DNA from 4 places in the Herbaspirillum sp. NPDC087042 genome. Region 1 is predicted to be linked to each of the others. Evidence: predicted binding sites of a transcription regulator. Region 1 holds the regulator's gene; each other region holds the start of a gene.
The links. Region 1 encodes sigma-54, which starts transcription at its own class of promoters, with help from an activator protein. Its sites were predicted from a motif close to TGGCANGNAANCTGCTTT; they were not measured.

Region 1 (7,256 bases):
GAAGGACTTGATGTCTTCTTCCACCTGATGCTTGAACTCGGTCTCGGAGATCAGCATGCCGGCGATGAAGGCGCCCAGCGCCAGCGACAGGCCGGCCTTCTCGGTGATCCAGGCCGCGCCCAGGGTGATGAGCAGCAGGTTCAGCATGAACAGTTCCTGCGAGCGTCGCTTGACCACGATGCGGAACCAGCCACGCATGAGCTTCTGGCCGAAGAACAGCAGCAGCGCCAGCACCACCAGCGCCTTGCCGACCGCCCAGGCCAGGGTCACCATGATGTCGCCGGAATCCTTGGCCAGCGCCGGCACCACGATCAGCAGCGGCACCAGGGCCAGATCCTGGAACAGCAGCACGCCCAGGATGCGGCGGCCGTGCTCGGTCTCCAGCTCCAGCCGTTCGGTGAGCAGCTTGGAGACGATGGCCGTGGAAGACATGGTCAAGGCGCCGCCCAGCGCAAAGGCGGCCTGCCAGGTGACGTTGATGAATTGCGGCAGGAACATGGCCGCGCCCCAGGCCCCGACCATGGTCACGGCGATGGTGGCCGCCACTTGGGCTACGCCCAGGCCGAAGACGATATGCCGCATCGCCGAGAGCTTGGAGAGCGAGAACTCCAGGCCGATCGAGAACATCAGGAACACCACGCCGAACTCGGCCAGCGCATGGGTGGTCTCGTTATCCTCGGCAAAGGCCAGGCCGTGCGGCCCGATCACGATGCCCACCACCAGGTAGCCCAGCATGGGGGGCAACTGCATCATGCGAAAAGCGACCACGCCGAGCACCGCCGCGGCCAGAAGGAAGAGGGTCAGTTCCAGTCCGGAAAACATGTGTGGATGATGTGATTCTGGTAACGATGTTGGGACTCGCCGGGAATCAGCACGGGCAATCGCATTGACCACCGTGAAGCGAGAAACATGCCGGATGGCCGAGATGGGTGGGCAGATCAAGCCGATCAGGCCGATCGGGATGATGGCCGCGGCACGCCAGCACCGGCCCAGTTTGGTGCGCACCAGTTTGTGGATTCAGGCCGGCGACATGGCAACAGCAGCTTCATTCCTGTGCCCCCATTGCCTTACCATTTTTTGCACCGCAACCTGATATCGTCGCCACTGCCAGTGCGCTCCCTGTTGCAAGCATGCTGCACCGCGCCCGACCGGGTCAGGCCAGCAGCATTCCCTTACATCTGGCAAGTTTTTTGCTTTGCTAATTCGTTTATACTTCGGTTATGAGTGTAACCGATGACAAAACCACGCCTGCATCTTTTTCGGCCGGGGATGCCCGCCGCGCCCTCGAACTGGCGCGCCAGACCCTGCAGATCGAAGCCGATGCCATCCTGGCGCTGAAGAACCGCCTGTCCGACGACAGCGCCGAGCCACTGGCCCAGGCCGTGCATCTCTTGCTGCAAAGCAATGGCCGCGCCGTCGTTTCCGGTATCGGCAAGTCCGGCCACATCGGCCGCAAGATCGCCGCTACCCTGGCCTCCACCGGCACCCCGTCGCTGTTCATGCATCCGGCCGAAGCCGCCCATGGCGACCTGGGCATGGTGACGGCCAAGGATGTCTTCATCGCCATTTCCAACTCCGGTGAAACCGCCGAGCTGATGGCCATCGTGCCCATCGTCAAGCGCATGGGCGCGGTCATCATCTCCATGACCGGCAATGACAACTCCAGCCTGGCCCGGTTGTCCACCGTCCACCTGAACGTGGGCGTGGACAAGGAAGCCTGTACCCTCAACCTGGCCCCCACCGCCAGCACCACGGCCACCCTGGCCATGGGCGACGCGCTGGCGGTCTCGCTGCTGGATGCGCGCGGCTTCCTGGAAGAGGATTTCGCCCGCTCCCACCCCGGTGGCGCGCTGGGCCGCCGCCTGCTGACCCATGTGCGCGATGTGATGCGCAGTGGCGATGCCATCCCGGCGGTACGCCCGGATGTCTCGCTGTCGGAGGCGCTCATGGAAATCACGCGCAAGGGCATGGCCATGACGGCCGTGGTGGATGCGGACTTCCGTCCCATCGGCGTGTTCACCGACGGCGACCTGCGCCGCCTGCTCGAACGCGGCCAGGACTTCAGCAAGTTCTGCATCGCCGACATCATGCACGCCAACCCGCGTACCGTGAACCAGGACCAACTGGCGGTGGATGCCGTGCAGTTGATGGAAGAATTCCGCATCAACCAGTTGCTGGTCACCGATGCCGATGGCGTGCTGACCGGTGCGCTGCACATCCATGACCTGACCCGTGCCAAGGTGATCTGATGACCACGCCAGCCTTCGCCAGCACCTTCGACCCGGCCGTCCTGGCCAAGGCCGCCGCTATCCGCCTGATGATCTTCGACGTCGATGGCGTGCTGACCGATGGCGGGCTGTTCTATGGCGAAGACGGCGAAGCGTTCAAGCGCTTCAACGCCCTGGATGGCCACGGCATCAAGATGATGCAGCAGTTCGGCACGGCGGCAGCCATCATCACCGCGCGCCAGTCGCCCTACGTGTTGCGTCGTGCGCGCGATCTCGGCATCGCCCAGGTGTTCCAGGGCGTGCATGACAAGCGCCAGGCCTTCGAGCAACTGCTGCAGCACACCGGCCTGAGCGCATCGGCCTGCGGCTACCTGGGTGACGACGTCATCGACCTGCCGGTGCTGACCCGGGTCGGCTTCAAGGCTTGCGTGGCCAATGGTCATCGCGAGGTCAAGGCCCGCAGCGACTACGTGACCCAGGCCAGCGGCGGCAACGGCGCGGTGCGCGAAGTCTGCGACCTGGTGCTGGCCGCCCAGGGCAACTACGAGGCGGCGCTGGCGCCGTACCTGGCATGAGCGGGCGCAGCGGCGAACGTGCAGCCGACCGGATCCGCATCGTGGTGATCCTGGTCCTGCTGATCGGCGCCGCCCTGGGCAGCTTCTGGGTGCTGCAGGCGCTGCGCGCCACTGGCGACCAGCAGGCGGCGCAACGTCCGCGCGGCAAGCCCGACTACTACCTGGACAACTTCAACTACGTGAAGATGGGGCCGACCGGCCTGCCGCGCTACGACGTCTCCGGCACCAAGATGGTCCACTTCCCGCTGGACGACTCCTTCGAGATCACCAAGCCGGTGGTGCACAACCTGGACAAGGAAAAGCCCCCCATGGAGCTGTACTCGGACACCGCCCACGTGACCGATGACCAGACCCAGATCCACATGTACGGCAATGCCAACGCCATCCGTGGCGCCACCAAGGGACGCGACCCCATGCACCTGGTGTCGGAATACCTGCTGTTGCTGCCCGACGATGAAATCGTCAAGACCGACAAACCGGTTGCAATGACGATGGGCACCACCAGATTGAATGGTGTGGGCATGCTGGCCAACAACGCCACGGCGGTCGTGCAGTTGTTTGGCAATGTCCGCGGCTACTACGAGCCGGCCCCGAAGAAACGCTGAGTCCCTCCCCATTACAACAAGATCGCCAAGACCCGACAGGAATCTATGAAACGCTCACTCTTACTGCCCTTGTTGATGCTGGTTGCCGTGTGCGGCGTGGCGCGTGCCGAGAAGGCCGACTCCACCAAGCCCACCAACATCGAAGCAGACCAGATGGTCTATGACGACGTGCGCCAGGTGAAGACCTTCACCGGCAATGTCGTGATGACCCGCGGCACGCTCATCATCAAGGCCGGTCGCGTGGTGTTGACGACCGACCAGTACGGCTACGAGTATGCGACCCTGTACGCCGCCCCGGGCGCACTGGCCAGCTTCCGCCAGAAGCGCGATGGCGGCCCCGACCTGTGGATCGAAGGCCAGGCCGAGCGCATCGAGTACTCCGAGCAGACCGAGATTTCCAAGCTGTTCCAGCGCGCCCACATCCAGCGCATGGATGGCAAGCGCGTCACCGACGAGGTCAATGGCGAGTTCATCTCTTATGACAGCCGCGCCGAGTTCTACTCGGTCAACAACACCGTCAGCGGCGAAAGCAAGCCGGGCGCCGGCCGCATCACGGCCGTGATCCAGCCCAAGAGTCCGCCGCCGGCCGGTGCTGCGCCTGCTCCCGCCCCTGCTTCCGTCCCGGGTCAGCCGGCCGCGCCGCAACGCAAGCCCCAGGCCGCGCAACCCGGAAAGGACCAGTAATGACGAGCTCGCTGGTAGTCCGCGGACTGAAGAAAAGCTATGGCGCCCGCCAGGTCGTGCGCGATGTCTCCATGGAAGTGCGCAGCGGCGAAGTGGTCGGCCTGCTCGGCCCCAACGGCGCCGGCAAGACCACCTCCTTCTACATGATCGTGGGCCTGGTGCCGTCCGATGGCGGCGAGATCGACCTGGATGGCTCGCCCATCTCGCGCCTGGCCATCCACAAGCGCGCCACGCTGGGCCTGTCCTACCTGCCGCAGGAAGCCTCGGTGTTCCGCAAGCTGACGGTGGAAGACAATATCCGCGCCGTGCTGGAACTGCGCAAGGAAGACGGCAAGTCACTCTCGCGCGACGAAATCGAGAACCGCCTCAACAACCTGCTGCACGAACTGCAGATCGAGAAGCTGCGCGAAAGCCAGGCCCTGTCGCTGTCAGGCGGTGAGCGCCGGCGCGTCGAGATCGCCCGCGCCCTGGCCACCGATCCGCGCTTCGTGCTGCTGGATGAACCCTTTGCCGGTATCGACCCGATCGCGGTGATCGAGATCCAGCGCATCGTGCGCTTCCTCAAGGAACGCGGCATCGGCGTGCTCATCACCGACCACAACGTGCGCGAAACCCTGGGCATCTGCGACCGCGCCTACATCATCAACCAGGGCACGGTCCTGGCCAGCGGCAATCCGGATGAGATCATCGCCAACGAATCGGTCCGACGCGTCTACCTGGGAGAGCACTTCCGCATGTAAGACCTGCGTGCGGAGATGCTAGGCATAGAAAACAGCGGGCCACGCCGCCACACGAAAAACAGATGAAACAATCGCTCCAGTTACGAACTTCGCAGCACCTCGCATTGACGCCGCAATTGCAGCAGTCGATCAGACTGCTGCAATTGTCGACGCTGGAACTGCACCAGGAGCTGGAACAGATCCTCTCCGACAATCCGCTGCTGGAACGCCTCGACGATGCGCTGGACAATTCGGTGCGCCTGCTGGCCGATGGTGCCGTCAGTGCCACGCCCTCTTCGGGTGTGGCCGAAGGCAACAGCGAAGGCAGCGGCGACGCGGCCCCCGCCAGCGCCGATGGCGAATCCAGCTTCGAATACCAGGACAACGCCCCCGAGGGCGGTGTCAGCGGCGAGTCCGACTGGAGCTTCGACGACGTTGCCCGCAACGGCAAATCGTCTGACGACGAAGATGCCCGTCCGCAACTGGAAGCCCACGAAATCACCCTGCGCGAACACCTGCTGGACCAGATCCGCGTGACCGCCCGCACCCTGCGCGACCGCGCACTGCTGGAACTGCTCACCGACGCGCTCGACGACAGCGGCTATCTGGAAGAACCGCTGGAAGATATCCTGGCGCGCCTGCCCGAAGAGCTGGGCATCGACCTGGAAGAGCTGGGCATTGCGCTGAAATTGCTGCAGAGCCTGGACCCGGCCGGTGTCGGCGCGCGCAGTGCCGGCGAATGCCTGGCCTTGCAGATCCGGCGCCTGCCCAAGGTGCCGTTCGTGACCCGCAAGCTGGCGCTGAGGATCGTTGAGGATTACCTGCCGCTGTTCGCCCAGCGCGACTTCAACAAGATCAAGAAAGCCCTCGATTGCGACGACGAGGACCTGCGCGAAGCCCAGGCGGTGATCCGCCAGTGCCGCCCCCATCCGGGTGCGGAATTCGCGCGCGATTCCTCCGACTACGTGGTGCCGGATGTGATTGTCAAACAGACAAAGACCGGCTGGCAGGTCATGCTCAACCATGAGGTCATGCCCAAGCTGCGCGTCAATGCCATGTATGCGAGTGCGCTGAAGCAGGCCAAGGGCGAGGGATCGCTGTCTTCCCAGCTGCAGGAGGCGAAGTGGCTCATCAAGAATATGCGCCAGCGCTTCGATACAATTTTGCGAGTTGCACAGGCTATTGTCGAACGTCAAAGAAACTTCTTTTCACATGGGGCAGTCGCCATGCGCCCCCTTGTGCTGCGTGAAATTGCTGATACACTGGGTCTACACGAGAGCACAATCTCTCGCGTGACAACTCAGAAATACATGCTCACGCCGCACGGCATGTTTGAGTTGAAGTACTTCTTCGGTAGCCACGTCGCGACTGAAACCGGAGGCGAAGCCTCCTCCACCGCGATACGGGCACTGATCAAACAGTTGATAGGAGCCGAAAACCCGCAGACCCCATTATCCGATAGCAAGATTGCGGATATGCTGGCAGAACAAGGCATGGTGGTCGCGCGACGTACAGTCGCCAAATACCGCGAAGTGTTGAAGATTCCGCCGGTCAATCTCCGCAAGTCCCTCTGAGTGTTTCGCATTTTTTTCTCAGTTTCTCTGCAGTAGCCGTTGCTGTGTTCTGGCAAGCATCCGATGCCAACCGACACGTCAGACGTGCCTTTGGCAGCGCAGCAGTAGCGATGGATTGCTCGAACCTCCAGTGACTTCACGATAGGAGTGTTGTATGAATCTGACCATCAGTGGACACCACCTCGAACTGACCCCCGCCCTGCGGGAATACGTGCAAAGCAAGCTGGCACGCATCAAGCGCCATTTCGACAACGTGATCGACGTCAGCGTGATCCTGAGCGTAGATAAACTCACAGAAAAGGAAAAGCGCCAAAAAGCGGAAATCAACGTCCACATCAAGGGGAAGGATCTACATGCGGAAAGCATCGCACACGACCTCTATGCTGCTATCGATGCCCTGATCGACAAGCTCGATCGCCAGGTCATCAAGCACAAGGACCGGCTGCAGGAGCATCACTCCGCCGCCAAACGCCTGCCGGACGAAGCTGCCGGCGACATGATGGCTGGCGCGGCATGATGCCCTGACAGTTTCATCACCTGACATGAGCAAAGGGCGCGCAAGCGCCCTTTTGCATTTGGGCAAGCTGCGTCATTGCTTGCATATCATATAAATAGTTTCCCGATTGAAATAAACTGTTGTGTGCGAGATCAATCCGGGTGTGGCGGTTCCAACGCGAGCGCCGGCTTTTCCCTATAATGTCGGCAATCCCATTTTCAAAGGCATAGCCATGAGCGACGTCCAATCCTGGATCAAAGAAACCGTGACCCAAAACCCTGTCGTGCTGTTCATGAAGGGTACCGCCCAGTTCCCGCAATGCGGCTTCTCCGGCAAGGCCATCCAGCTGCTCAAGGCCAGCGGCGCCGAGAACAT
Region 2 (7,256 bases), on a different contig from region 1:
AGCTTGACCAGGATCACCCGGACATCGCGTGCCATGGCCAGCAGCATCTTGCGGAAATTCTCGGCCTGCGCCTCGACCTGGCTCTGGAATTCGATCTTGTCCAGTTTGGACAAGCCATCCACCAGGGAGGCCACGGAGGCGCCGAAACGCTCGATCAGCTCTTCCTTCTTGACGCCCTGGTCTTCCATCACATCGTGCAGGAAGGCCGCCATCATGGCCTGGGCATCCAGCTTCCATTCGGCGCAGATCTCGGCCACCGCCAGCGGGTGGGAGATATACGGCTCGCCGGACTTGCGCATCTGGCCCAGGTGCATCTCATCGGCGAAGCGATAGGCTTCCTTGACCTTCTTCAGTTCGGCTGGGGTCAGGTACTCTTCGAGCTTGGGGATCAGATGCGCGAACGTCGCCACGCCACTGTGGGCAGTGGCAGGGGCGACGTCGTTGGGAGCGGCGCTGCGACCCGGTGTGGAACCGGCTGCGCGTTTGGGGCTAGGTGTGGCTGATAAGGTGGTGTCGGTAGTGGTGAGGCTCATACTTGACCGTTATCAGCTTCATGGACGGACCAGGATCAGGCCGGGACTTTCTTCAGCATTTCAATGCCGACCTTGCCGGCGGCGATCTCGCGCAGGGCGGTCACGGTCGGCTTGTCCTTGGCGTCAACCTTGGGGGTGTGGCCTTGCAGCAGCTGGCGGGCACGATAGGTCGCCGACAGGGTCAACTGGAAACGGTTGGGGATCTGCTTGAGGCAATCTTCGATAGTGATGCGGGCCATGTGAACTCCTGAATGACGGTCTTGCTGGATGGATTGAAAGGTCCGGTGCCCGGCGGGGGCTCCGCTTGGCTCAGCTCGCGTGAATACCCAGTTGCGTGAACAGGTAGGCGTTGCGGGCGGCTTGTTGCGGGAAGCGGCAGCGGGCTGCCTGGACGATCGCTGTCAGCTCCGATAAAGCGACGGCAAATTCTTGGTTGATAATAACATATTCGAACTCCGGCGAGTGCGCGATTTCGCCGCCGGCAGCCAGGATGCGGCGCGTGATGACGTGCGGCTCATCCTGGCCGCGCTTCTTGAGGCGCTCTTCCAGGGCGGCGATCGAGGGCGGCAGGATGAAGATGCCGATCGCATTGGTGAACTGCTTCTTCACCTGCTGCGCGCCTTGCCAGTCGATCTCCAGCAGCACATCGGTGCCATTGGCGATCTGGTCGGCGATCATCAGGCGCGAGGTGCCGTAGTAGTTGCCATGGACCTCGGCCCATTCCAGGAATTCACCCTCGGCCTGGCGCTTGAGGAAGTCATCCACGCTGGTGAAATAGTATTCACGACCATGTTCCTCGCCCGGACGCGGCGCGCGGGTGGTGTAGGAAATGGACAGCTTGATGGCCGGTTCCTGCTTGAGCAGGGCGTTGACCAGGGTCGATTTGCCGGCGCCGGAGGGGGCGACGACCATGAAGAGGCTGCCGGAGGTGGGGGTTTTGGCTGGCATGAATTTCTCGCTACTTTTGTTTCGAAGTGTTGGTGCTGGCAAGTCGCCGTCGTTCGCTGCCGTGGCGGCGCACGGACTTGGCCTGGTGGTGACTGGAGTGATTTCCGCAGGGTGGGCGGGGCATCAGGATGCGGAGTAATAGCATTAAAACTGCCGGGATGCCAGATTTTTCCGGGGGTAACGGGGTTGGCGCGGCCAGGGTGCTCACGACGGGTGTCGGCATTCTTTACATGTTCTTTACATATATTTCGCGTGTGGTTTGTAAGTTATTGAAATTATTGGATAAATGATCCTGGCATACAATGTGCTTTATCTTGGCAAACAATCAACTGAAGAAAGTTCGCCTTGAAAAAAATTTCCATTATCGCCGGTCTCGCCCTGTTTGGTGCTGTTGCCGCCTCTGCTCACGCTACCGCCATCAACGCCTCCGACCTGACTGCAGCGACCACGGTCAACATGTCCGGCGCCGGCACACCAGCCGCTGGTGCTTTCACCTATCAGGGACTGACCTTCAGCGAGGCTAGCACCGGTAGCGGTGGCCCGGGCTGGCGTAACCTGGTCCAGTATGGTTTGGGTTTTACTGATAACGCCGGCATCAGCAACATCACCATTGCACTCAATGCTGCCTATTCGCTGGTGGGCTTGAACGTCTACGTCGGCCCGGCGACCTATCTGGTGTCGTTCTATGACGCAGCATCCAATCTGGTCGGTTCCGAGTCGGTCAGCGTGCGGGGACAGTCGGTGTTCGCTGGTTGGCAGTCCGCAGGCGGCATCGCGTCCATCAACATCCTGGAAACCTCGGGTGACAATGGTCAAGTCGGTGGCTTTGACCAGGTCAGGTTCCAGAACGCCGTCAATGTTCCTGAACCCGCCAGCCTGGCATTGCTGGGCCTGGGTCTGGTTGGCCTGGGTGTGAGCCGTCGCAAGAGCAAGAAGCAGTAAGTTTCGTTTCTGCTATCTGAATAAAGAGGCCGGCTAGTCCGGCCTCTTTTTTTTCACCGCGTATCAGAGGCTTGAATGGTAGAGCAGTATGCTCATCTCCGTCCGCGCGGATGGCTTACTCCAGGTTCTGCACTTGCTCACGCATCTGGTCGATCAGGAGCTTCAGTTCCATGGAGGCATCGGCCAGTTCCTTGACGGCGGCCTTGGAGCCGACGGTATTGGCCTCGCGGTTGAGCTCCTGCATCATGAAGTCCAGGCGCTTGCCGACCTGGCCACCCTTCTTGAGGATGTGGCGGGTCTCGCCCAGGTGGGCCGACAGGCGCGCCAGTTCCTCGGCGATATCGATGCGGATGCCGTAGAGCGTCACTTCCTGGCGGATGCGTTCGAGCGACTCTTCGCGCGTGGCCACCGGGACGCTGGCGCCTTCGGTCTGCAGGGCCAGGCCCAGTGCTTCGGTCATGCGTTCGGTGGCTTTCTGCTGGAACTGGGCCACCAGCTGCGGCACCAGTGGCGTGATGCGGGCGACGATGGTTTCCATCGCATCGACCCGGGCCAGGATCACTGCCTGCAGCGCCGCGCCTTCGCGGGCGCGGGTGTCGACGAAGGCATCCAGGGTCTGCACCATGGTGGCGATGATGTCGGTCTGCAGGGTTTCCTGGCTGATCTCGGCTTCTTCCATCACGCCCGGCCAGCGCAGCAGTTCATTGATCGACAGGGGTGCCGCATCGGGGAACTGGGCGCGCAACTGGTCCTGCAGGGTGGCCAGCTGGGTCACGACGTTACCGTTGATGGCCTGGCTGTTGCCGCTGGCGACCTTGCGGCCGAAGGACAGGCGGCATTCCACCTTGCCGCGCACCAGGCGGCCCATGATGGCTTCGCGCAGGGATGGCTCGACCGCGCGCAGGTCGTCGTTGATGCGGAATTGCAGGTCGAGGAAGCGCGAGTTGACGCTCTTCATTTCCAGGGTGACCGTGCCGGCGCTGGTTTCACGGGTGGTGACGGCGTAGCCGGTCATGCTGTAGATGGTCAATTGGGGCTCCGTATGCTGGCGCATGCTGTGGTCATGGCGCTGGCGGGTTGGGATCGGGTTGCAGGTCAAGCGGGGCAGGACAGGGCGGGTTCGACAAGAGCAAACCACGGTAGCTGCGCCTATCCATTACAATGCCGGTCTTGAACGTTCCGGCAGCCGCCTGTGCGGTCTGCCCGGGGCTTGGCCCGGTCGGACCCCGCATTTTAAAGAAGATTGGCGGCGCCGCGCTATCAAAAACATCAAATCGGGCGTTTTTCCCCGGATCTTCGCCCATCTATCCAGCCTGATCGCAGATCACCGTCAACACAGTCAAGAGACAAGGATTCCCATGACAGCCTCCCATCGCCCCAGCGGCCGCAGCGTTTCGCAACTGCGCGAGGTGCGCATCACGCGCCAGTACACCAAGCACGCCGAGGGTTCGGTGCTGGTCGAGTTCGGTGACACCAAGGTATTGTGCACCGCCTCCATCGAGGAGAAGGTCCCCGGTTTCCTGAAGGGCCGTGGCCAGGGCTGGCTCACCGCCGAATACGGCATGCTGCCGCGTTCCACCCATACCCGCATGGACCGTGAAGCCGCCAAGGGCAAGCAGTCCGGCCGCACCCAGGAAATCCAGCGCCTGATCGGCCGCGCCCTGCGCGCCGCCTTCGACCTGGAAGCCTTCGGCGAGCGCACCCTGCAACTGGACTGCGACGTCCTGCAAGCCGATGGCGGCACCCGTACCGCCGCCATCACCGGCGCCATGGTGGCCGCCTATGACGCCTTCTCGGCACTGAAGTCGCGCGGCCTCATCGAGACCATCCCGGCCAAGCACTTCGTGGCCGCCATTTCGGTAGGTGTCTACCAGGGCTTACCGGTGCTGGACCTGGACTATCTGGAAGATTCCGACTGCGATACCGACATGAACGTGGTCATGACCGAAGCCGGCCATTTCGTCGAAGTGCAAGGCACGGCCGAGGGCGCCGCCTTCGATCGCGCGACGCTCAACAGCCTGCTGGACCTGGCCCAACAGGGCATCGCCACCCTCAATGGCCTGCAAAAGCAGGCATTGGGCCTGTAACAGCGGTCATCCAGCGAGCAGAGTAGAGATATGGATCACAAGCAAAAGATCGTCATGGCGTCCAACAACGCCGGCAAACTCAAGGAATTCGCCAGCCTCCTGGGCGATATCGGCCTGGACGTGCGTCCCCAGGGCGAGTTCGACGTGCCCGAGGCGGAGGAGCCCTTCGGCACCTTCGTCGAGAATGCCCTGACCAAGGCGCGCCACGCCGCGCGCCTGACCGGATTGCCGGCGCTGGCCGATGACTCCGGGGTCTGCGTGAATGCGCTGGGCGGCGCGCCCGGCGTCTATTCGGCGCGCTATGCCGGTGAACCCAAGTCGGATGCGGCCAACAACGCCAAGCTCATCGCCGACCTGCAGTCTCATGCCGACAAGTCGGCCTATTACTACTGTGTGCTGGTTTATGTGCGTCACGCTGACGATCCGCAACCGGTCATCGCTGATGGCGTCTGGAAGGGGGAGATCGTGGCGCAGGCGCGCGGGGAGGGTGGTTTCGGCTACGACCCGTATTTCCTGTTGCCGGAGCTGGGCAAGACGGCCGCCGAACTGAGCGCGGCCGAGAAGAATGCCGTGTCGCATCGCGGCCAGGCCCTGCGTGCGCTGGTCGAGAAGTTGAAATGATTCCCATCAAGCCCGTTCCCTCCCAGGCGCCGGCCGGGGCCGCTGCATCCGGCCCGGCCCAGGCGGCGCTGGCCTTCCTCAAGCCAGGCAGCCTGCAACTGACGGCCTTGCCGCCCTTGTCGCTGTATGTGCATTTCCCCTGGTGCGTGCGTAAATGCCCGTATTGCGATTTCAATTCGCATGAGGTCAAGGACGGTTTTCCCGAGCAGCAATACCTGGATGCCCTGCGTGCCGACCTGGAGCAATCCCTGCCGCTGATCTGGGGCCGCAAGATCACCACCATCTTCATCGGTGGCGGCACCCCCAGCCTGCTCTCGGCCGCCGGTCTGGACCGCCTGCTGTCGGACCTGCGCACCTTGCTGCCCTTCGACAGCGATATCGAGATCACGATGGAGGCCAATCCTGGCACCTTCGAGGCCGACAAGTTCCGCGCCTATCGCGACAGCGGCATCAACCGCCTGTCGATCGGCATCCAGAGCTTCAACAGCCATCACCTGCAAGCCCTGGGACGCATCCACGACGGCGGCCAGGCCCTGAAGGCAGTCGAGATCGCCCAGGCCAACTTCGACAACTTCAACCTGGACCTGATGTATGCGCTGCCCAACCAGACCCTGGAGGAAGCCCGCACCGACATCGCCACCGCCATCGGCTTTGCGCCACCGCACCTGTCGCTCTATCACCTGACGCTGGAGCCCAATACGCTGTTCGCCAAGTTCCCGCCGCCGGTGCCGGACGACGACACCAGCGCCGACATGCAGGACATGATCGCCGAGCTGACGACGGCCGGTGGTTATACCAACTACGAGGTGTCGGCCTATGCGCGGCCCCAGCGACGCGCCCGCCACAACCTGAACTACTGGCGCTTCGGCGACTACCTGGGCATTGGCGCGGGGGCGCATTCCAAGCTGTCCTTCCCGCACCGCATCGTGCGCCAGATGCGCTACAAGCATCCGCAGACCTATCTGCAGCAGATGCAGGCCGGCAGCCCCATCCAGGAAGAAGCCGAGATCGGCCGCGATGCGCTGGGCTTCGAATTCATGCTCAATGCCCTGCGCCTGACCGAGGGCTTCCCGCCCAACCTGTTCGCCGAGCGCACCGGCATGGGCCTCAACCAGATCGAGAAACAGCTCGATCTGGCCGAGAAAAAAGGAATGTTGTATAGGGATCACGCTTTGATCCGGCCAACTGACCTGGGACGCCGTTTTCTGAATGATTTACAGGAAATCTTCCTGTCAGATTAAAGCTTTGTTGCAAGCTTGCTGTTATCAGGTATATTTAGAAAAAATTTAATTTTAATTAAGTATTCTGCTGGGAAACTTCTTAACGGTTTTTCAACATGACAGAGCGTCTCGGCAATTCCACGGGCCGCGCCAAGATAAAAATATGGCTGTTCAGGATAAAAGCGTTCCTTTTCCTCTCGTGTTTCTGCAGCCTGTCGCTGACGTTCATCACGTCTGGACCGCGCTGTCTTTGCATGTATCACCGACGGTCGAGGATGGCAGTGCGCTGCTTTCCCGGCTCTTCAACGAATTCGACCTGCATGACGCCCTGGGCGGTCTGACCTGCATCATTCCGGTGCGCGACCCCGCGGTCTTCGCCCCCGAATTCAAGCAGGAGATCCCGCAGGGCCAGCTCGCATTGCGGGTGCCGGTGGAACACTGCGTGGACCCCGGCAAGATCGATGCCCTGGACTGGCTCTACAGCCGCGGCTTTGCCATCATCGCCGATGGCTTACCGGCGCAGGGCGCCAGTGTCTTCCCGTTCGTCGAATCGATCGCACTGGATGCCAGCATCGGTCGCCTGCCGGAAACCGGGCAATGGCTGCACCGCCTGCGCGGACCGCATCTGGCCGAGAACGTGGCCGATGCCATGCAGTTCGATGCCTGCCGCATGGAGGGCTTCCGCTGGTTCTCGGGCGACTATGCCCTGCATCCGGATAGCCGCCTGTCGCAAAAGAACTCGATTTCGCGGGCACGTCTGCTGAAGCTGCTGGAACTGGTGGCGCGCGATGCCGATGCCAATGAGCTGGAGTCCCTGTTGAAGCAGGATCCGGCCCTGTCGTACCAGCTCTTCAAGCTGGTCAGTTCGGCGGCCTTCGGTTTTTCGGCGCACATCACCAATTTCA
Region 3 (7,256 bases), on a different contig from region 1:
GCGGGTACTCCTCCTGGAGGAAGCGCTCCCATTCCTCGGCGGCCACCAGCCGCGTGAGCAAGGCGGCCCGTTCATGCCCGGCCAGTTCGGCCCCATGGTCTGGCGCCGCCAGGCGCGCCAGCAACCACTGGCCGCGGCTGTCATCACGGATACCACTGCAATCCACGCCCAGCGGGCCGCTGTAGAGCTTGCCCAGGTGATGGGCCAGGTCCCTGACACTGGTCAGGCCCAGGCCATCGAGGAAGCGATGCTGCGAGAGGACGACATCCTCGTCGCACAGCGCGTGGTACTGCGGCTGCAGTTCGGCAATGTCGGGCACGGAGATGCTGTCCAGAGGGTCGATATCGGCGATGCGATAGCCTTCCCTTTTGTAGGCATCGATGAAGGCCTGAACGCGCGCATGGGCCAGGCTCTGGCGCACGCCGGCATGGCCGGCAACGGAAGTGGGGTGTTGGAAACTCATGGCGAGACCTTTCAGTGCGGCTGCACGGTCAAGTAGCATGGACGAGTCACCTCCCCCGAAGCCTGCGCCACGGCATCGTGGCGAAGTCATTCGGGTAAGGGAATCGGATGGGACGCGCTTTTGTTATCGCGACGCGCCGTCGAACCGGCGCGCGCGGTCTCCTCGCAAACGCTCAGGAACGGGCGTTCAGGCCTCGATCAGGGACAGCTCGGGCTGGACGGTGGCAACCCGTGGACCGGGTCTGTTGGGGTGGGCATGGGAGTGCGCCAGCAACTCGCTGAGCTTGAAGCGTCCCATCAGGTCCGACAGTTGCTCGGCCTGGCCTTGCAAGGCCTTGGAGGCAGCAGCGTTCTGCTCCACCAGGGCCGAGTTTTCCTGGGTCATCTGGTCCATCTGGCTGATAGCCTGGTTGATCTGCTCGATGCCCTCGCTCTGCTCCTTGCTGGAGGAGCTGATATCGGTGATCAGGTCGGTTGCATGCTTGATGCTGGCGATGACCTCATCGATGGTGGAGACGGTCTGCTCGACGATGGCGCTGCCGGTCTTGACCTGGTCCACGGAGCCCTCGATGAGGGACTTGATTTCCTTTGCAGCCACGGCACTGCGCTGGGCCAGTCCACGCACTTCGCTGGCCACCACGGCAAAGCCGCGGCCATGCTCCCCGGCCCGGGCTGCCTCGACGGCGGCGTTCAGCGCCAGGATATTGGTCTGGAAGGCGATGCCATCGATCACCGTGATGATGTCGGCAATCTTGCCCGAGGACGTGCTGATGGCGCTCATGATGTTGACCACCTGCTCCACCGAGGAGCCTCCGCGCACCGCCACATCCGAGGCCGATACTGCCAGCGCGCTGGCTTGGCGGGCGTTGTCGGCATTCTGCTTGACGGCCGTGGTCAGCTGCTCCATGGCCGAGGCGGTTTCTTCCAGGGAGCTGGCCTGTTGCTCGGTACGATCGGACAGGCTGAAATTGCCCTGCGCCAGTTCACGCGCGGCCATGTCGATGGCGGTGGTACCGCTGCGCACATTGGAGACGGTGTCGTGCAGGTTATCGCTCATGTTCTGCAGGGCATGCAGCAAGCGGCTGATTTCATCCTTGCCCTGGGCCTGCAGGCGATGGGACAGGTCTCCATGGGCTACGGCCTCGGCCAGCACCACGGCATTCTTGACCGGCGCAGTGATGGTTCGGGTGATGAGGAAACCGATGATGGACGCCAGCACTACCGCTGCCGCCGACAGGGCAATCATCTGCACCACGGCCATCTGACCCTGGTCGGACGCCTGACGGGCATCGCTGACCATCTCCTGGGCCAGGTAGTTGACCATCTTGTCGACGGTGACGAAGTACTCGACCTGCAGGCGTGACATGTCACCCTGGTAAAGCGTGGTTGCCTCGGCGCGACTGTCGGCCTTCATCAATTCGAAGAACTTGCGCACGGTCACGCCATAGGCGCTGCGCGCCGTGGTCTGCTCGGCATAGAGGGCTTTGCTCTTGTCGTTGTCGAGCAAGGCTTCCAGTTGCTGGTAAGCCTCGGTATTGGCCTTGCGCAGGCCCACGTACTGCTCCATGTACTTGGCCGATGCCTCGGGTGAGGACGCCAGCAGAATATTGCTCAGTACCGCATTGGCCTTGTAGCCATTGTTCTTGATCTGGTTGCTCAATGCGATGAGCTGGTACTTCTCGTTGACGATGCCGTTCATCTCGGCATTATTGGATGACTGGTTCCTGACCCCGACCAGGGCGGTCACCACGATCAAGAGCAAGACTACCGAAAATGCGCCCCCCAAGCGGACGCCAATATTGAAATTGGCCAGCTTCATTGCCACCCCTTCCTATCCCGAATAGATATCGAACATGCAGTCGACGGCACGGCCACTACGCCCCGCGTACTCCGTGTCGTCACACTCTTGCGAATCCGCTTACTGCATCTCTACTGGTTCTATATCGATTCGTCGGGGTGCTACGCCTGGCTGGTGGCTATCCATCGAGAGCTGCCAGCATGGGTAATTCCTCAAAACCAATCCGCCTCGGCTAACGCCGGTCTCTTTTGTTGAGAAACCGCAAATTCACCACAAGTTAAACATTACTTTGAAGAAATGTCACGTAAAAATAGAGTTTTTATGATGTTTTACGACGCGACAAGCATCCAGGCAGGGACGCGTGTCACGTAACGAACAAGTGTACTTGCCACGTGATCAAACGTACGTCATGAGGATGGCGCAGGATCGGCCTTTGCATGGCCGGCAAGCGCAAAAAAAAGCCACCTCGCGTGAGGTGGCCCCTGCCCTGCAAGACCAGATCGTTAGTAATTGATGTCGACGCGTGCTGTGCGTCTGGCTTGCTGCGGCTTATTGCGGCTTGCGGCTCCCTGCTTAAGCGGCCTTGGGCTGGCGGCGGGATGCGCGCAAGGCCACCAGACCCAGGGCCATCAGTGCCAGCGACATTGGCTCGGGGACCGTACCGCCGGTATTTCTCACCACGGTGTAGGAATCCACCGGGGGGAAGTAGTCCCAACCGTTGGCCAGGCTCCAGCCGAAGTTGGAGCCAAAGTAGTTTGAAGTCAGGAATGCATCCAGATTGCCGAACCAGTCAGCGGCATTGCTGGACCATACGTTGGTATTGACGTTGAAGGTGCCGAAAGCATTGACATTGCCCAGCGAGAAAGTCTGGCTGTCACTATCCGAGAAGGAAAGCGCCGTCAGGTTCGCGAGATTGATATTGCCGGCGCCGTCGGCATTACCGGTGAAGGTGATGCTCCAGCTTTGGGTGTTGCTATACCAGGTGCCGTCAATGGTGACGGTATTGGCGTGGGCGGCTGGCATGCAGAATGCCAGGGCAAATGAGATTAATGCCAGCAGGCGCTTGGTGAGAGTCATGATGAAGTCCTCATTCGGTTAGTGGCAATATTGTCAATGCAATAACCTTGCCAGAATTGAAACCTCACTTCCCCTGTTTCCAAGCCATTGATTTTATTGTATTTAATGCATCATTTTTCGGCCGTCTACCGCCAAAACTCACATCAGGAATTCGGATTGAAAGGAATTCCGACAGTGAGGATTGTTTCCGCGCAGGCGGCTCCCTCCACTCCGCCCGTTTTTGCTGCGCAAAAACAAAAACGCCTCGTTCTTGCGAACGAGGCGTTTTATTTGGCGGAGCGGACGGGGCTCGAACCCGCGACCCCCGGCGTGACAGGCCGGTATTCTAACCAACTGAACTACCGCTCCAAAACGGGTGCAGACTGCAAGATGCTGGTGGGCGCTGAGAGGCTCGAACTCCCGACCTAAGCCTTGTAAGGGCTCCGCTCTACCAACTGAGCTAAGCGCCCGGCAACCTTAACAGTCTCGTTGCTTTTGTTTCCTCAGCAACGAAAGAACATTATTTTATAGCATCTTTTAAAGCTTTGCCAGCTTTAAATTTAGGAACTTTGCTTGCCTTGATCTTGATGGCGGCTCCGGTCTGGGGATTACGCCCCGTACGCGCTGCTCGCTTGCCCACTGCGAAGGTGCCGAAACCCACCAGGGTCACGGTGCCATTCTTCTTCAGCGTGGTCTTCACTGCACCAATGAATGCGTCTACTGCACGTCCGGCCGCTGCCTTGGAGATATCCGCGGCACCGGCAATGTGTTCAATCAGTTCGCCTTTATTCACTTACGCCCCTCGAACAAGTATTTGGTTTGGTTTGATTTCAAGTGACAGCTCATGCGACCCAACGACAGAGCCCCTCTCACCGTCGCTTGCCTTGCGGAAATTTTCCGCAGCGGCTATTAAACAAGCCGCTTCCCCAGGTGTCAAGCGGGTTTCAGGGTTTTGACGTGATTTTCAGCGAGGATCAGTCATTCAGAATAGTGCAATGAACCATGAACCCCGGCGCATAAGAAAAAAGCGCCTCTCACGAGGCGCTTTTCAACATTTCAATACCGGACTACGCCGATGATGAAACTCTGGCAGATCAGTGCTTGACCACCGGATCGGTTGCCCCATCCTTGGCTGCCACCGCCGTCTCGACGATGGCTTCATCGTCGCTCAGCGGTACCGGCTGGCGTTCCAGCGCCACTTCCAGCACCTTGTCGATCCAACGCACCGGGATGATCTCCAGCTTGTTCTTCACGTTGTCCGGAATCTCGGCCAGATCCTTCACGTTCTGCTCGGGAATCAGCACGGTCTTGATACCACCGCGATGCGCCGCCAGCAGCTTTTCCTTCAGGCCACCGATGGGCAACACCTCACCACGCAGGGTGATTTCACCGGTCATCGCCACATCAGCACGCACTGGAATGCCGCTGAAGATGGAGACCAGCGCCGTGGTCATCGCGATACCCGCGGACGGACCGTCCTTGGGGGTCGCGCCTTCCGGCACGTGGATGTGGATGTCGCTCTTCTCGAACACTTCGTTCTTGATACCCAGCTTGCGGGCACGGCTGCGCACGACAGTACGCGCGGCCTCGATCGATTCCTTCATCACATCGCCCAGCGTACCGGTACGGATGATCTGGCCCTTGCCGGGCATGTTCACCGCTTCGATGGTCAGCAGGTCGCCACCCACTTCGGTCCAAGCCAGGCCGACCACCTGGCCGATCTGGTTCTCCTTCTCGGCGATGCCGAAGTCGAAGCGACGCACGCCCAGGAACTTGTCCAGGTTGCGCGAGGTGACGGTGATCTTCTTCTCCTGCTTCTTCAGCAGCAGCATCTTGACCACCTTGCGGCAGATCTTCGAGACTTCGCGTTCCAGCGAACGCACACCGGCTTCACGGGTGTAGTAGCGGATGATGTCGCGGATGGCCGATTCGGCCACGCTGATCTCGCCTTCCTTCAGGCCGTTGTTCTTGATCTGCTTGGGCAGCAGATAGCGCTGCGCAATGCTGGTCTTCTCGTCCTCGGTGTAACCCGACAGGCGGATCACTTCCATCCGGTCCAGCAGTGCCGGCGGGATGTTGAAGGAGTTCGAGGTCGCCACGAACATCACATCCGACAGATCGAAATCGACCTCGATGTAGTGGTCCGAGAAGGTATGGTTCTGTTCCGGATCCAGCACTTCCAGCAGGGCCGACGACGGATCGCCACGGAAATCCATGCCCAGCTTGTCGATTTCATCGAGCAGGAAGAGCGGATTGCGTACACCGACCTTGGACAGGCTTTGCAGGATCTTGCCCGGCATGGAGCCGATGTAGGTGCGACGGTGGCCACGGATCTCGGCCTCGTCACGCACGCCACCCAGTGCCATGCGCACGAACTTGCGGTTGGTGGCGCGGGCGATGGACTGGCCCAGCGAGGTCTTGCCCACGCCCGGGGGACCGACGAAGCACAGGATCGGCGCCTTCAGCTTGTCCACGCGCTGTTGCACGGCGAGATATTCCAGGATGCGTTCCTTGACCTTATCCAGGCCATAGTGATCGCCTTCCAGGACCTTCTCGGCATTGGGCAGGTCATTGTTGACCTTGGACTTCTTCTTCCAGGGCAGCCCGACCAGGGTATCGATATAGTTGCGCACCACGGTGGCTTCAGCCGACATGGGCGACATGAGCTTCAACTTCTTGAGCTCGGACTGGGCCTTTTCCAGGGCTTCCTTGGGCATCTTGGCGGCCAGGATCTTCTTTTCCAGCTCTTCCAGATCCGCGCCGTCTTCGCCTTCACCCAGTTCCTTCTGGATGGCCTTGACCTGTTCGTTCAGGTAGTACTCGCGCTGCGACTTTTCCATCTGGCGCTTCACGCGGCCACGGATGCGCTTTTCCACCTGCAGGATGTCGAGTTCGCCTTCCAGCTGGCCGAGCAGGTGCTCGTAGCGCTTGGCGACGTTGAAGATCTCCAGGATGACCTGCTTCTGCTCCAGCTTCAGGGGCAGATGCGCGGCGATGGTGTCGGCCAGGCGACCGGCATCATCGATACCGGCCAGCGAGGTCAGAATCTCGGGCGGGATCTTCTTGTTCAGCTTCACGTACTGGTCGAACTGCTGCACGATGGTACGGCGCATGGCTTCGACTTCGGCTTCATCGCCCTGCTCCGACTCCACCGGGGTCAGGTCGGCGACGAAATGCGTTTCCAGTTCGCTGATGTGATGGATGCGTGCGCGCTGTGCGCCTTCGACCAGCACCTTCACGGTGCCGTCAGGCAGCTTCAGCATCTGCAGGATGTTGGCCACGCAACCGATTTCATAGATGTCTTCGGCCGAAGGCTCATCCTTGGCGGCGGCCTTCTGGGCCGCGAGCATGATGCTCTTGCCTTGCTCCATGGCCGCTTCCAGCGCCTTGATCGACTTCGGGCGGCCGACGAAGAGCGGAATCACCATGTGCGGGAAGACAACCACATCCCGTAACGGCAACAGCGGCAATTGCGATTGTTCTGTGAGTAGAGGAGTCGTCATGGCGGGCCTTATCAAAAATTACTGTGAATGATGTTGGCACGAGTGACCAAAACACAAGTCCGGCAACGTGAATATTTCTACACCGGTTGCGCGTTGTCATGATCGCAACAAAATAAAAAAGCCACACGAAGTAAACTCCGAGTGGCTTTTCGATGGAAGCCAGAGTAGTTTCGCCGGTTTATTTTACCGCTTTTGCGGCTACCGGACTTCGGGTGGCTTCTTGCTACCAGCCGGCACCGCATCCCCTGCGGCGCTGGCTGTTTCCTGCACGGCAGCAGGCGCTCAGGCGCCCGACACCTTGGGCTGGTCGTGATAGATCATCAGCGGCTTGGCACCATTGGTGATGGTGTTCTCGTCGACGACGACCTTGGCCACGTTCTGCTGGCTGGGCAATTCATACATCACATCCAGCAGCGCATGCTCCAGGATGGAACGCA
Region 4 (7,256 bases), on a different contig from region 1:
TGTCGTGGGTGTACTCGATCAGGCCGGTGGCAATGGCCGGGGTGAAGCCGCCGAACACCGCGGTGGCCAGGCTGTAGGCCAGCGAGAAGCCTGCGGTACGCACATCGGCCGGCATCACTTCGGTCAGCGCGACCACCATGGCGCCGTTGTAGCTGGCGTACAGGAAGGACAGCCACAGTTCCACGATCAGCATCTTGGAGAAGCTGGCATCATGCACCAGCCAGTTCACGGCCGGGTAGGCAGTCAGGATGGTCAGCACGGTGAACACCACCAGGATGGGGCGACGACCGATGCGGTCCGACAGCGCGCCCATGATGGGCAGCCAGATGAAGTTGGACAGGCCCACGCACAGCGTCACGATCAGGCTGGCTTCGGTGGACAGCTTCAACACGTTCTTGCCGAAGGTCGGGGTGTAGACCGTGATCAGGTAGAAGGACACGGTGGTCATCGACACCAGCATCATGCCGGCGATCACCAGCTTCCAGTTGTCGATCATCGAGCGGAAGATCTGGCCGGTGGTCGGGCGATGCTTGCGACGCATGAACTCTTCGGTTTCCTGCAGCGAGCGACGGATCACGAACAGCACCGGCACGATCATGCAGCCGATGAAGAAGGGCACGCGCCAGCCCCAGTCACCGACCTGCGCCGGTGTCAGCGAAGTCGACAGTACATAGCCGATGGCCGCTGCCACGATGATGGCCACCTGCTGGCTGGCCGACTGCCAGCTCACATAGAAGCCCTTGTTGCCCGGGGTCGCCATTTCGGCCAGGTAGACCGAGACGCCGCCCAGTTCCACGCCCGCCGAGAAGCCCTGCAGCAGGCGACCGATCAGCACCAGCATCGGTGCCAGCGCGCCGATGGTGGCGTAGGAGGGGACGAAGGCGATCAGCATGGTACCCAGTGCCATCAGCGCCAGGGTCACGATCAGGCCCTGGCGACGACCGACGCGGTCGACGTAGGCGCCCAGGATGATGGCACCCAGCGGACGCATCAGGAAGCCGGCGCCGAAGGTCATGAAGGTCAGCATCAGCGAGGCAAACTCGTTATCGCTGGGGAAGAAGGCCTTCGAGATATGGGTCGCGTAGAAACCGAACAGGAAGAAATCGAACATTTCCATGAAGTTGCCGCTGGTCACGCGCAGCACAGTGGAAAACTTCGATTGCGAAGAAGTGGATGTACTCATGGTATGTGCCTCATTTATGGTGTGGGCGGACCGTGTTGATTCCGGTCTTGCGCCTGTCTCGTCCAGCCGGTCAGGCAGGTTGTGTCAGGATCTTTTTTGTTGGACAGCTATTGCGCCGCCGATTCTATCCCCGAATTCCGGCATGTGGACAGGTCGGAGGGGGCCGTGATGCAGATTTCGGTTTTTTCGATAGCTGGATGAAAGCTTCAGAAGGAAAATCGTCCGAAAAAGCAGCATTGGTGCTGCCAGATGCGTTGCGTCAATGCGCACCCGGCGCAATCATGGTGCAATGCCGCATCGATGCTGTCGGCATCCTCAACGCTTCGCAACATTTCGCAACGATCGGAAAGGTATTCATGAAAACTGCCGTCTTCAGTGCCCGTCGCTACGACCAGACCCTGCTGGCCCGCGCCAATGCCCGCGGCGCCCACGAACTGGTGTTCCTGCAGGATCGTCTCGATATCAATACCGCCCAGCTGGCCGCCGGCTGCGAGGCGGTGGCTGCCTTCGTCAACGACGACCTCGGCGCGCCGGTGCTGGAACGCCTCTCGGCCCTGGGCGTGCGCTTCGTGACCACGCGTTCGACCGGCTTCAACCATATCGACATCCAGGCAGCACGACGACTGGGTCTCGCGGTGGCGCGCGTGGCCGATTACTCGCCGTATTCGGTGGCCGAGTTTGCCGTGGGCCTGCTGCAGGCGGTCAACCGCAAGATCGCCCGCGCCAGCATGCGCACCCGCGAAGGCAACTTCGAGCTCGATGGCCTGATGGGCTTCGATTTGCATGGCAAGACCGTGGGCGTCATCGGCACCGGCAAGATCGGTACGCTCTTTGCCCGCATCATGGCCGGCTTCGGCTGCGAGATCCTGGGCAGCGACGTGCATCGCAATCCCGATTTCGAGGCGCTGGGTGGACGCTACGTGAGCCATGCCGAGCTGTTCGCCGCCAGCGACGTGATTTCCCTGCACTGTCCGTTGACCGAGGGCACGCGCTATATCGTCAACGCACAGACACTGGCCAGCGCCAAGCCCGGCTGCATCCTGGTCAACACCAGTCGCGGCGGCCTGGTCGATACCGAGGCCGCCATCGTGGCTCTCAAGAGTGGTCGCCTGCGCGGCCTGGCCATCGATGTCTATGAACAGGAAGCCAGCCTGTTCTTCCAGGACCTGTCCTCGACCATCATCACCGATGATGTGATCCAGCGCCTGGTGTCCTTCCCCAACGTGATCGTGACGGGGCACCAGGCCTTCTTCACCGAGGAAGCCATTGGCCAGATCATGCAGACCACCATCGACAACCTGGATGACTTTGCCGCCGGTGCCAGCCTGGGAGAGCGCCTGGTGGCGTGACCAGATCAGGAGCCCGGGCGGTGGCGGTTGAACAGCGATTCAAGCTGTTCACCGATGCGTGGCAACAGATGCTGGCGTACGCGCTGGATGATCTCGCTGGCATCGGCCTGGCCATAGGTTTCGGCCAGTTGCCGGTGCAGCTCGAAATGCAGATAGAGCAGCCCGCGCAGGCTCTGGAAGGCGGTCGGATGGTCTTCGCCGCAGACCAGGGCATTGTTGTTGAGTACGTTGTCGAGCACGCCGGGATCGAACAGGCGGACCTGGCAGATCACCGCATGACGCACGATTTCCATGTCCAGGGCTTCCAGCTCCTGGGTCAGCTCATCGGGAGTGTGGCGCTCGGCGCCCAGTTTTTCGCTCATGATGGTCTTTCGGCGGAAGAGGGGGGAGTACAGCTTAACCTCAGATTAGCATTTGCTGCAGCGCCGAAAGTTGTTGAAGGTCAATTTAATCCAGTTGAATCAAGCACTTTTGTTAATTCATTGTGAAAGAGTGCAAAAAACTGTTGCAGGGCAGCGAAGCCAGGCTCCGCTGCCCCGTGGCTCAGGCTGCTTCGACCATCGGATAGAACTCGCGGTTTTCACGCACGATGCGCTCGAACAGCATCTTCAGGACCCGATTGGCCTCGGTCCGGAAATGTTCGGGTTGCTCGGCGATGCGCTGGGCATCATTCCATTGGCGGGAGAACTGGCCGTACTCGGTCGAGATGCTGGTCATCTCTTCCTGGTACTGGCGCGCCTTGGTCGCCAGCGTTGCATCGGCCTGCTGTAGGGCCGGATAGAGGAAGCGATCCTCCACCGACAGATGCAGCTTGATGACCGAGCTCATGGCGATCACCACGCGGGCGATGGCCGCCGCCTGCGCGGCGATGCCCTGCGCTGACAACGCCTTGAGTTGTTGCACGTGATCGAGGATGTCCGCGTGTTCGCGGCGGTACTTGTCTAGATTCATTGCGATTCCTGATGCCTTGTGATGACGAAGATGCTGCCTGGATCACTCCAGTGCCGCGGCCGGGCCGAAGAACTCGTAACGGCTTTGCGCAGACGGCACGCCGAGTTCGCCGAGATAGCGCTTGATGGCCTTCATGAAGGGCTTGGGGCCGACGAAGTAGGCGTCCACGTCGCTGCTCTTGGGCAGCCACTGCTGCAGGCGGGCACGGTCGATGAAGCCGGTGGCTTGCGGTGCCGGATCACCCGCGCGCGGCTGCTCGTAGCAGAAATGGACCTGCAGCTGCGGATTGTGCGCGGCCAGTTCTTCCACCTGCTGGCGGAAGGCATGCACGCCGCCGTGGCGCGCCGCATGAATAAAGTGCACCGGACGGCCGCTGGGCAGTGCCGCGGCCAGCATGGTCATCATCGGCGTGATGCCGACGCCGCCGCTGATCAGCACCAGGGGCTTGTCACCCTCGGTCAAGGTGAATTCGCCAGCAGGCGGGAACAGCTCGACCACCGATCCGACCTGGATCTGGTCATGCAGTTGGCGCGACACCTTGCCCTCTGCTTCACGCTTGACGCTGATGCGGTACTGCGGTGCCTGTCCCGGCTGGCGCAACAAGGCCGACAACGAATACTGGCGACGTTGTTCCTCGCCACCGACCACCATGCGCATGCCGATATACTGGCCCGGGGTGAAGTCCAGCAACTCGCCGCCATCCTGCGGGGCGAAGTAGAAGGAGGTGATTTCATCGCTCTCGGCCACCTTGCGCGTGACCACGAAATTGCGGGCACCGCGCCAGCCGCCCGGGGCCTGGGCCAGGTCTTCATATTGCTGGCGCTCGGCACCGATGAGGATGTCGGCGAGCTGGCCATAGGCCGCTGCCCAGGCATCGATGACGGCATCGGTGGCGATCTCGGCGCCCAGCACTTCGCGGATGGCGCGCAGCAGGCAGTCGCCCACCATCGGGTAGTGTTCCGGCAGGACCTGCACGGCGACGTGCTTGTTGATGATCTGTGCGGCCAGCGGACCCAGTGCTTCCAGGCGATCGATATGGCGGGCATACATCAGTACGCCGTTGGCCAGTGCGCGCGGCTGGTCGCCGCTGGCCTGGTGGGCGCGATTGAACAGCGGACGCACTTGCGGGTAGTCGCGCATGAGCAGCTTGTAGAAATGCGTGGTCAAGGCTTCGCCGCCGGACTCCAGCAGGGGAACGGTGGATTTGACAATGGCGAGTTGGGCATCGGTAAGCATGCTAGGCCTTTCAGTGATGGTGGAGTGGATATGCCGGCGGTCCGGTCTACCCTCCGTTATTACAAGAGTCGTGCCATGCCCTGCATCCTTATGAATCAATGACTTGCGTCAGTGTGGAGTCATGTGGACTCGTGTCATAATGACTCCTTATTCTGGGATGGGTAGTCATAATGACCTCAAAAGTGCTGTTGGATGCCTTGCTGCCGCTGGTGGCCGACCTCTCGCGCGAGATCGATGACCGCGAGCGCTATCGACGCCTGCTGCACACCATGCGCACGCTCTTTCCTTGCGATGCGGCGGCCCTGCTGCGCCTGGAAGGCGAGATCCTGGTGCCACTGGCCATTGATGGGCTGGCCGGCGACACGCTGGGTAGACGCTTCCGCGTGGCCGACCACCCGCGTTTCGGCATCCTGTTATCCAATGCCACGCCGACCCGCTTTGCCGCCGACTCGCCCTTGCCTGACCCTTACGATGGCCTGGTCGATGGGCTCAACGACCTCCACTCCGGCCAGCTCGAAGTGCATGACTGCATGGGCTGTGCGCTGGCCGTCAACGGTCGGCCCTGGGGCTTGCTGACTCTCGATGCCCTGGGGCGCGGTCGTTTCGATGGCGTGGACATGGCCTCGTTGCAGGCCTTCGCGGCGCTGGCCGCGGCCACCGTCAACGTGGCCGAGCGCATCAGCGATCTGGCGCAAGCCGGTGAGCAGGCGCGCCAGCGCGCCGAGCTCTACCGGCAAGGGCTGGAAGAGAGCCAGGGCAAGCGCGAGCTGATCGGGCAGAGCCCCGCGCAGCGTCAGCTGATGGAAGAAATCCGCATGGCCGCCCCCAGCGACATGACCGTGCTGGTGGCAGGAGAGACCGGCACCGGCAAGGAGCTGGTCGCGCATGCCCTGCATGCAGCCTCGCCGCGTGCGCACAAGCCTATGGTCAGCCTCAACTGTGCGGCCTTGCCCGACACCCTGGTGGAGAGCGAATTGTTCGGCCATGTGCGGGGTGCCTTCTCGGGCGCGGTGGCGGACCGGCGCGGCAAGTTCGAGATGGCCGATGGCGGTACCCTGTTCCTCGACGAGGTGGGCGAGTTGCCGCTGGCCGTGCAGGCCAAGCTCTTGCGCGTGCTGCAGAGCGGGCAGTTGCAGCGGGTCGGTTCGGACCGCGAACATCGCGTCGATGTGCGTCTGATCGCTGCCACCAATCGCGACCTGGCCGAGGAGGTCAAGCGCGGACATTTCCGGGCCGACTTCTACCATCGGCTCTCGGTCTTCCCGATCCGTGTGCCGCCGTTGCGGGAGCGCGGTCGTGACGTGCTGCTGCTGGCGGGTTATTTCCTGGAGGAGAACCGCGCACGGCTGGGCCTGGCCAGCCTGCGCCTGTCGGCCGATGCGCAGCGTGCGCTGCTGGACTATCCATGGCCGGGCAATATCCGCGAGCTGGAGCACCTGGTGGGACGTAGCGCCCTGCGAGCCCTGGCGGCGCACAAGACACGTCCGGCGATCCTGACGCTGGATGCAGCCGCGCTGGAACTACACGCGGCAGAAGCGGCGACGCAGCCCGGTGCGGCCGTGCCGGAGGAGGGCGAGCCGACGTCGGCAGGGAGTCTGCGCGAGCGGGTCGAGGGGTATGAACGCGGGCTGGTGGAGCAGAGCCTGCAGCGCCATGGCGGCAACTTCGCCGCCACCGCCCGCGAACTGGGGCTGGACCGCGCCAACCTCAACCGGCTGGCGCGGCGGCTGGGCTTGCGCTGAGCGCGGCCAGCTGCGCCGGGGCGGTCAGTTTCGCTACGGATCAGGCCGGAGAAGCCTCGCCGTCGGGTTCGGCCAGCTGACCACGGATGCGGATGGCCGTCAGATGACGCGCCGCAGCGACGTCCTCGTTGACGTGCTGGAGCGCCTGGTCAGGCGCGCCGGCGACGTGCTCCGGCAGGGCCGTGGCGGGGGCACCGAGCGCGCCGTGGGAAGGATGCTTGAGTTGCGACATGATGATCTCCAAGGGATGAAAATGCCGTGTCGGCCCGCCTGCCACCGTCAGCAGGAGCGGGTCGGACGATGAGGGCAGGGTAGCCGTTCTGGTTGCACTGCAACAGGTGGCCCGTGGCTGATTTGCGTGTAGGAATGACGGCAATGCAGCAGTGTCGGCCTGATCCCGCCCGTCTATTGCTGCCTGGCGCAATCCGGCAGCAGGTGCCTGCGCTGTCACCGGAGATTTCGTGATCGTGATGGTCTTGAGCGATTGGGGTGATGGAAGAAACATGGCCAGAGAACAGCAGGCGTGAAGTGCAAAAAGGGCTTTCACGTTTGCCTCCAGGACGTCGCGGAAATGTATCGCGATCCCTTCGCACAATTGCGGACATTGATCTTGGGCGGAGGTTGTACCGGCTGCGTACTGACATTGGTATTGACGCTGGAACTGACCTGTACGGGTGGGTGATTGCGTGGCACCGATACCGGATTCATGAACATGATCATCTCCTCGGACATGGCGGCACAATTGCTCGCCAATGCGTGCAGAGTAGTCCCTGAAAATGCTCAGGGGCTGTCACT

Region 2: a site for sigma-54 is predicted at 1,775-1,792, ahead of ACIPHN_RS22660 (PEP-CTERM sorting domain-containing protein). Genes of this name have one in related genera too.
Region 3: a site for sigma-54 is predicted at 3,373-3,390, ahead of ACIPHN_RS02190 (PEP-CTERM sorting domain-containing protein). Genes of this name have one in related genera too.
Region 4: a site for sigma-54 is predicted at 4,778-4,795, ahead of hmpA (NO-inducible flavohemoprotein). Genes of this name have one in related genera too.

Annotation. Positions count from the first base shown of each region.
Region 1 is NZ_JBIUZW010000010.1:175,755-183,010, reverse strand. Features, by position in the region: gene ACIPHN_RS15370 (cation:proton antiporter) at 1-822, opposite strand, end outside; gene ACIPHN_RS15365 (hypothetical protein) at 887-1,093, shown strand; gene ACIPHN_RS15360 (SIS domain-containing protein) at 1,221-2,249, shown strand; gene ACIPHN_RS15355 (KdsC family phosphatase) at 2,249-2,803, shown strand; gene lptC (LPS export ABC transporter periplasmic protein LptC) at 2,800-3,408, shown strand; gene lptA (lipopolysaccharide transport periplasmic protein LptA) at 3,454-4,092, shown strand; gene lptB (LPS export ABC transporter ATP-binding protein) at 4,092-4,832, shown strand; gene ACIPHN_RS15335 (RNA polymerase factor sigma-54) at 4,895-6,385, shown strand; gene hpf (ribosome hibernation-promoting factor, HPF/YfiA family) at 6,540-6,902, shown strand; gene grxD (Grx4 family monothiol glutaredoxin) at 7,114-7,256, shown strand, end outside.
Region 2 is NZ_JBIUZW010000020.1:22,293-29,548, forward strand. Features, by position in the region: gene ACIPHN_RS22645 (RelA/SpoT family protein) at 1-533, opposite strand, end outside; gene rpoZ (DNA-directed RNA polymerase subunit omega) at 569-772, opposite strand; gene gmk (guanylate kinase) at 843-1,481, opposite strand; gene ACIPHN_RS22660 (PEP-CTERM sorting domain-containing protein) at 1,827-2,423, shown strand; gene ACIPHN_RS22665 (YicC/YloC family endoribonuclease) at 2,539-3,453, opposite strand; gene rph (ribonuclease PH) at 3,782-4,510, shown strand; gene rdgB (RdgB/HAM1 family non-canonical purine NTP pyrophosphatase) at 4,541-5,131, shown strand; gene hemW (radical SAM family heme chaperone HemW) at 5,128-6,372, shown strand; gene ACIPHN_RS22685 (EAL and HDOD domain-containing protein) at 6,515-7,256, shown strand, end outside.
Region 3 is NZ_JBIUZW010000001.1:491,707-498,962, forward strand. Features, by position in the region: gene ACIPHN_RS02180 (2-oxoglutarate dehydrogenase E1 component) at 1-463, opposite strand, end outside; gene ACIPHN_RS02185 (methyl-accepting chemotaxis protein) at 650-2,281, opposite strand; gene ACIPHN_RS02190 (PEP-CTERM sorting domain-containing protein) at 2,834-3,337, opposite strand; tRNA gene ACIPHN_RS02195 (tRNA-Asp) at 3,609-3,685, opposite strand; tRNA gene ACIPHN_RS02200 (tRNA-Val) at 3,711-3,786, opposite strand; gene ACIPHN_RS02205 (HU family DNA-binding protein) at 3,837-4,109, opposite strand; gene lon (endopeptidase La) at 4,411-6,819, opposite strand; gene clpX (ATP-dependent Clp protease ATP-binding subunit ClpX) at 7,102-7,256, opposite strand, start outside.
Region 4 is NZ_JBIUZW010000001.1:403,075-410,330, reverse strand. Features, by position in the region: gene ACIPHN_RS01810 (MFS transporter) at 1-1,183, opposite strand, end outside; gene ACIPHN_RS01805 (2-hydroxyacid dehydrogenase) at 1,540-2,532, shown strand; gene ACIPHN_RS01800 (hypothetical protein) at 2,538-2,894, opposite strand; gene ACIPHN_RS01795 (hemerythrin domain-containing protein) at 3,076-3,483, opposite strand; gene hmpA (NO-inducible flavohemoprotein) at 3,526-4,719, opposite strand; gene norR (nitric oxide reductase transcriptional regulator NorR) at 4,890-6,461, shown strand; gene ACIPHN_RS01780 (hypothetical protein) at 6,502-6,693, opposite strand.